DNA from 3 places in the Pseudomonas sp. B392_1p genome. Region 1 is predicted to be linked to each of the others. Evidence: predicted binding sites of a transcription regulator. Region 1 holds the regulator's gene; each other region holds the start of a gene.
What was found. Region 1 encodes sigma-54, which starts transcription at its own class of promoters, with help from an activator protein. Its sites were predicted from a motif close to ANTGGCATNNANNTTGCTNT; they were not measured.
Positions count from the first base shown of each region.

Region 2: ACTV8E_RS17940 (flagellar basal body rod protein FlgF) is a predicted target of sigma-54. The motif match lies at 1,238-1,257, and genes of this name have one in related genera.
Region 3: glnK (P-II family nitrogen regulator) is a predicted target of sigma-54. The motif match lies at 916-935, and genes of this name have one in related genera.

Region 1 is NZ_JBQPXM010000008.1:107,881-110,143, forward strand. Features, by position in the region: gene ptsN (PTS IIA-like nitrogen regulatory protein PtsN) at 1-48, opposite strand, end outside; gene hpf (ribosome hibernation-promoting factor, HPF/YfiA family) at 58-366, opposite strand; gene ACTV8E_RS12945 (RNA polymerase factor sigma-54) at 496-1,992, opposite strand; gene lptB (LPS export ABC transporter ATP-binding protein) at 2,123-2,263, opposite strand, start outside.
Region 2 is NZ_JBQPXM010000014.1:73,372-75,634, forward strand. Features, by position in the region: gene flgG (flagellar basal-body rod protein FlgG) at 1-405, opposite strand, end outside; gene ACTV8E_RS17940 (flagellar basal body rod protein FlgF) at 448-1,188, opposite strand; gene flgE (flagellar hook protein FlgE) at 1,472-2,263, opposite strand, start outside.
Region 3 is NZ_JBQPXM010000004.1:245,800-248,062, forward strand. Features, by position in the region: gene ACTV8E_RS07835 (ammonium transporter) at 1-350, opposite strand, end outside; gene glnK (P-II family nitrogen regulator) at 392-730, opposite strand; gene ACTV8E_RS07845 (accessory factor UbiK family protein) at 1,196-1,468, shown strand; gene ACTV8E_RS07850 (YifB family Mg chelatase-like AAA ATPase) at 1,582-2,263, shown strand, end outside.

The DNA of each region.
Region 1 (2,263 bases):
GTTCACCAAGGAACGGCCGGGGGTCAGGATATCTTCAAGTCGGATCATGGTGTGGAATCAGCGGACGGTTGCGCCCTGCTCGCGTTCGAGCTGCTTTTCCTTGTATTTGATTAATTGGCGATCCAGCTTGTCGACCAAGAGGTCGATGGCTGCGTACATATCATCGTGTTCGGCAGTGCCCACGATTTCGCCACCGGCAACATGCAGTGTGGCGTCGATTTTTTGCTTCAGTTTTTCCACTTGCAGTATCACCTGTACGTTGGTGATACGGTCGAAGTGGCGCTCCAGTCGGGTGAATTTGTCGTCGATATAATCGCGCAGGGCGTCGGTCACTACCAGTTGGTGTCCACTGATGTTGACTTGCATACCGTATTCTCCTTCTTGCCGCGTGGATGGCGCAGACCAAGGGCCTGCAGCCGGAACACTGTGGCTTGGGCGACTTGCGCAGACATGGACGGTTGTCGGTCCTGCACCAGCCTGTCCCCCAAGAGCTTGCTACATCAGTCGCTTGCGTTCACTGGACGGTGCGATCCCCATGGATTCGCGGTACTTGGCTACCGTGCGCCGGGCGACTTGAATACCTTGTGCTTCCAGTAGACCAGCGATCTTGCTGTCACTCAATGGCTTTTTGGCGTTTTCCGCCGCGACCAGCTTTTTGATGATGGCGCGGATCGCGGTGGATGAACATTCTCCGCCTTCGGCGGTGCTCACGTGGCTGGAAAAGAAGTATTTCAGTTCGTAAATACCACGCGGGGTGTGCATGAATTTTTGTGTGGTGACCCGCGAGATGGTCGACTCATGCATGCCCACCGCTTCGGCAATGTCATGCAGGACCAGGGGCTTCATCGCTTCGTCGCCGTATTCGAGAAAGCCGCGCTGATGCTCGACGATCTGCGTGGCCACTTTCATCAAGGTTTCATTGCGGCTTTGCAGGCTCTTGATGAACCAGCGCGCTTCCTGCAATTGGTTGCGCATGAAGGTGTTGTCCGTACTGGTATCGGCGCGCCGCACGAAGCCTGCGTATTGCGGGTTGACGCGCAGACGCGGCACGGATTCCTGATTCAGCTCCACCAGCCAGCGATCGTTGTGCTTGCGCACGATCACGTCCGGCACGATGTATTCCGGTTCGCTGGCTTCGATTTGCGAGCCGGGACGCGGGTTGAGGCTCTGGATCAATTCAACTACCTGGCGTAGCTCATCCTCCTTGAGCTTGAGGCGGCGCATCAGCAGGGCATAGTCGCGGCTACCCAGCAGCTCGAGGTGATCGCCGACCAGGCGCTGGGCTTCGACAAGCCAGGGAGTGCTGTTCGGCAATTGGCGCAGTTGCAGCAGCAGGCATTCGCGCAGGTCGCGCGCGGCCACACCGGCGGGCTCGAAGTGTTGCAGACGACGCAGAACGGTTTCGATTTCATCGAGCTCGATGTCCAGCTCCGGGTCGAAGGCGGCGAGCACTTCCTCCAGGGATTCCTCCAGATACCCCTGGTCGTTGATGCAGTCGATCAAGGTTTCGGCGATCAACCGGTCGGTATTGGACATGGGCGCCAGGTTGAGCTGCCAGAGCAGGTGCGTTTGCAGGCTTTCGCCTGGCGCGGTGCGCGAGGTGAAGTCCCACTCTTCGTCATCATTACTCGGCAGGCTGCTGGCGCTGGTCTGGTAGACGTCTTCCCAGGCGGTATCCACAGGCAGCTCGTTGGGAATCCGTTCATTCCACTCGCCACCGTCATCAAGGTTTTCAACCGTGGGAATGCTGCTTTCCTGAAGGGCTATTTCCTGGCTGCCAGGGTTGGGCAGTTCGTCGCCGTCGGCCAGCGGGTCGGCGTTGTCAAAATCCTCCCCCTCCTCCTGACGTTCGAGCATCGGATTAGATTCCAGGGCTTCCTGGATTTCCTGCTGGAGATCCAGAGTAGACAGTTGCAGAAGTCGTATGGCCTGTTGCAGCTGCGGGGTCATCGTCAGCTGCTGGCCCATCTTGAGAACGAGCGATGGTTTCATGGCAGACCTTGATTGCCGGCGTCTAAGCGCCATCCACTAGCGGGCGCCGCAGCGCCATGGAAGCAAATTATATGCCTGATATTTCTTGGGAATTCCAGTATCTGATATTACGGACTGAGCACGGCATCAATCAGAGTCGGAATTCGTGGCCCAGATAGACTTCCTTAACCAACTGGTTGGCCAGGATGCTTTGCGCATCGCCCTCGGCGATCAGGCGACCGTCGCTGACGATATAGGCGGTTTCGCAAATGTCCAGCGTTTCGCGAACGTT
Region 2 (2,263 bases), on a different contig from region 1:
CGGAAAGCCGCTGGCGGTGACCACCTGGCCTTCGGAGTTGAGGTGGAAGGTGCCGTCGCGGGTATAGGACAGACTGCCGTCGGGCATCAGGATCTGGAAGAAACCACGGCCGTTGATGGCCATGTCCAGCGGCTGCTCGGTGGTCTGCAGGCTGCCGGCGGTGAAGTTCTTCTGGGTGCCGACGATGCGCACGCCCGTGCCCAGTTGCAGCCCCGAAGGCAGCTCGGTGTCCTGGGTGTTCTGCGCGCCCGGCTGGCGACGTACCTGATACATCAGGTCCTGAAACTCGGCGCGGTCGCGCTTGAAGCCGGTCGTCGAGACGTTGGCCAGGTTGTTGGAAATGGTAGTCAGGTTCATGTCCTGGGCGGACAGACCGGTTTTACTTACCCACAGAGCCGGAAGCATGGAATGTTCTCCTTCATCGACGCCCACGAGCGCCGCAAATAATTAGCTGATCTGCATGACCTTGGTCATCGCCGCGGCATCATCCTCGGCGGTGCGCATCATCTTGATGTGCAGTTCGAATTGGCGGGACAAGGCAAGCATCGAAGTCATCTCGGCGACGGCGTTGACGTTGCTGGTTTCCTGGAAGCCGGACACCACTTGCACGGTCGCATCGGCCTCGACCGGCTGCCCGCTCTTGTGGTGGATCATGCCGTCGAGGCCTTTTTCCATCTGCTGCAAGTCAGGCTTGACCAGCTTGATGCGGTCCACCTCGGCCATCACGTTGGGGTTCTCGCCCAGCGCGCGAATGCTGATGGTGCCATCGCTACCGATCTCGACCTTCTGCTCCGGCGGAATCACCACCGGGCCGGCATTGCCCATCACCGGCAAATCATTGCCGGCACGCAGGATGCCGACCGCATCGATCTTCAGGCTGGCGGTACGCACATAGGCTTCGCCGCCTTGCGGTGTTTGTACGGCGATCCAGCCCTCGCCCTCGATGGCGATGTCCAGGTCGCGACCGGTTTCCTGCAAGGCGCCGGGGGTGAAGTCAGTGGCCGGACGCTCGGTCATGGCATAGGCCCGCGCCGGCAAACTGTCGCCGAACACAGGCATCGAGCGCGCCTGTTCAAAATCACGACGAAAGCCATTGGTGGAGAGGTTGGCCAGATTGTTGGCATGCGCCCGCTGCGCCAGCGTGTTCTGGCTAGCACCGGTCATGGCCACATAAAGCATCTTGTCCACTACGTCCTCCGGCAGCTTCTTGCCGCCTTTTTCAGGGTTTGCAGTAGAAGTAGCAAACAGCGTGCCAGGGCTTTAGCCACACACCACATGCATGAATAGCTTTAGTAGGAGCGGACTTGTCCGCGATTGACTCACACTGGCGCGATCCGCATCGCGGACAAGTCCGCTCCTACATTCAGCTCTGGGTCCGCTAGACCATCAATCAAATGGACGGGCTTCCAGCAAACCCTGCGGCAAAAAAAACGGGACACCCGTGGCGTCCCGTTTTTTAAAGCTACCCGCCTCAGCCCATCTGGATGGTGGTCTGCAAAATGGTGCTTTCGGTAGTCACGGTCTTGGCGTTGGCCTGGTAGTTGCTCTGCGCCTTGATGAGCTGCACCAGTTGCGCGGTCAGGTCGACGTTAGACTCCTCCAGTGCGCCTGCCTGCATGGCGCCAAAGGTGCCAGTCTTGGCCGTACCCTCCACCGGCACGCCTGAAGCGTAGGTTTCCAGCCAGGCAGTCCCGCCAACCGGCTTGAGACCTTGGACGTTGGAGAAGTTGACCAGCATCACTTGGCCGATCTGCTTAGACTGTCCGTTGGTGTAGCTGGCGAACATCACGCCCGTTTCGTCGATATTCAAGCCGGCCAGCTGACCCGTGGCGTAGCCATCCTGAGTCTGGGTGGTGACCGAGGACACTGCGTTGTACTGGGTCATCTTGGTCATGTCGATGTCCACACTGGCAACAGCGGCAGAACCGTTCCCCGCCCAGGTACCATCAGCCCGCTGCTCGCCCGGCAGCCAGTTGGTCAGCGAAAAAGTACCATCCGCATTGACAGTAATACCCGCCGTACCAGCCGTAGCCGTATCCAGGGCTCCGGAGGAGTCGAACACCAAGTCCACAGACTCAGGCACCGGTGGCTCCTGGCTGGGGTCGGCCGGATTACGCCCATCGACCAGCACCTGCATCGTCCAATTTCCACCCGCCGTCTTGGTGAAGTACTGGCTCATAGTGTGGGCGTTACCCAGCGAGTCGTACATCGGCACCGACGTTGCCCAGTTGTAGGTATTGGTGTTTTGCGGATCAAAAGCCAG
Region 3 (2,263 bases), on a different contig from region 1:
TTGGCCAGGAAGGCATTGTCCAGGCTGCCCACGAAGGAGTTGAAGTTGATCACCCCAGCTTCCATGCCGGTGGTGCTGAATGCCAGGCTGTAACCGTAGGCGAACCAGAGAATGCTCATCAGGCCGGTGATCGCGAAGCATTGCATCATCACCGACAGGATGTTCTTCGAGCGCACCATGCCCGCATAGAACAGGGCCAGGCCCGGGATGGTCATGAACAGTACCAGGGCAGTGGAGGTGAGCATCCACGCCGTGTCACCGGAATCGAGCGTGGCCTCTTGGGCCAGGGCCACGGAAGGGGTTATTACAGACAACAGGGCGCCTAGCCCTGCGATTTTTCGCAGAGTCATCGTGTGTTACTCCTGGGGCGGGGTGGGTTCGGAGGGCTTGCTTAGATCGCGTCGGTATCGGTTTCGCCGGTACGGATGCGGATGGCCTGCTCCAGATTGACGACGAAGATCTTGCCGTCGCCGATCTTGCCGGTATTGGCGGCCTTGCTGATGGCTTCGATCACGCGGTCAAGCTGATCGTCGGCAATGGCCACGTCGATTTTTACCTTGGGCAAAAAGTCGACGACGTATTCCGCACCGCGATACAGCTCGGTGTGCCCCTTTTGGCGGCCGAAGCCTTTGACCTCGGTCACCGTGATGCCCTGAACGCCGATCTCCGACAAGGATTCACGCACGTCGTCCAGTTTGAACGGTTTGATGATGGCAGTGACTAGTTTCATGAAACTTCTCCCGTTTAGGTGGACTTGCCCCAGAAGTACGAACCCGCTGACAAGTCTAAGCTCAGTGCCGTGCTTTTGTAATGACTCGATGGCTCTAGACCCAGCCGCTACATCTCCTGGCCAGGCTGCATCGGTGAGCTGCGCAGCGTTAGTGGTCGCTCTTCGTGCGCGCATCCACAAGGGATAAAGCAGAAAGCCTGCCAACTTTTTAATTCACTGATTTAACTAGCATTTTACGGAATAGGAGCGATGCAGCGCGTAATGGAGAGAAAGCGAAGCACCACAACGGTGCATGGACATCGGTACCCCTGCGCTCAAATCGTGCAGCCCTTTGTAGACAAGCCCCACCAAGGTCGCAGCCGAGCGGTCCTAACGGGTGGTAACCCCCCGCCCGCCCGGGACTGAATCAGTGCGGGCTAACGCCCCGTGCTAAACTGCGCGCCGACGTCCATCGGAATGACCTCAATGTTGCCGCCCAAAGCCCTGTTTGAAACTCTCAGCAATCAAGCGTCGCGCTTGTTCAGCGGCGAGACTTCGCTGCCTCATAACGAGCTGGAATCGCAGTTGAAAATGCTCCTGCAAAGCGCGTTCAGCAAACTCGATCTGGTCAGCCGTGAGGAGTTCGACAGCCAGATGGTCGTACTCGCCCGCACCCGCGCACGCCTGGAGGCACTGGAAGCCAAGGTTGCCGAGCTGGAAGACCGGCTGGCGGGCGACACGGCCGAGCCGCCCCTCTAGCAGAAGCGCTTTTTTAGCCGCGATTGCGGCACGGCGTTGTCTGCAGTGCAGCCGCCCCGCTTGGAGCTGCGGGCGGCCGTTTCACCAAAGGATTCGTCATCAAGGAGTGATGCATGTCCCTGGCCCTCGTTCACAGCCGCGCTCTAGTGGGCGTTGAAGCCCCGGCCGTCACCGTCGAGGCACACCTGGCTAATGGCCTTCCCTCACTGACCCTGGTCGGCCTGCCGGAAACCAGCGTCAAGGAAAGCAAGGACCGTGTGCGCAGCGCATTACTCACCTCCGGCTTCGATTTCCCGGCGCGACGCATCACACTGTCCTTGGCACCGGCGGATCTGCCCAAGGATGGCGGGCGCTTCGATTTGGCCATTGCACTGGGCATCCTGGCTGCCAGCGGCCAGGTACCTGTCGAATCCCTCGAACATTCTGAATGCCTCGGTGAACTGGCGTTGTCCGGCGCTGTGCGTCCCGTACAGGGCGTCTTGCCCGCCGCCCTCGCCGCCCGCGCAGCGGGACGCAGCCTGATCGTCCCGCTGGCCAATGCGGAAGAAGCCAGCCTGGCCTCTGGACTGCGCGTGTACGCCATCGAGCACTTACTGCAGCTCGTCGGCCATCTCAATGGCCAGGCGCCACTGGAACCCTACCAGGCCCAGGGACTGCTGCTGGAAGTCCGTCCCTATCCCGACCTGGCCGACGTGCAGGGCCAAGCGGCCGCCAAGCGAGCCCTGCTGATCGCGGCCGCGGGCTCGCACAATCTTCTTTTTACCGGACCGCCAGGCACTGGCAAGACCCTGCTGG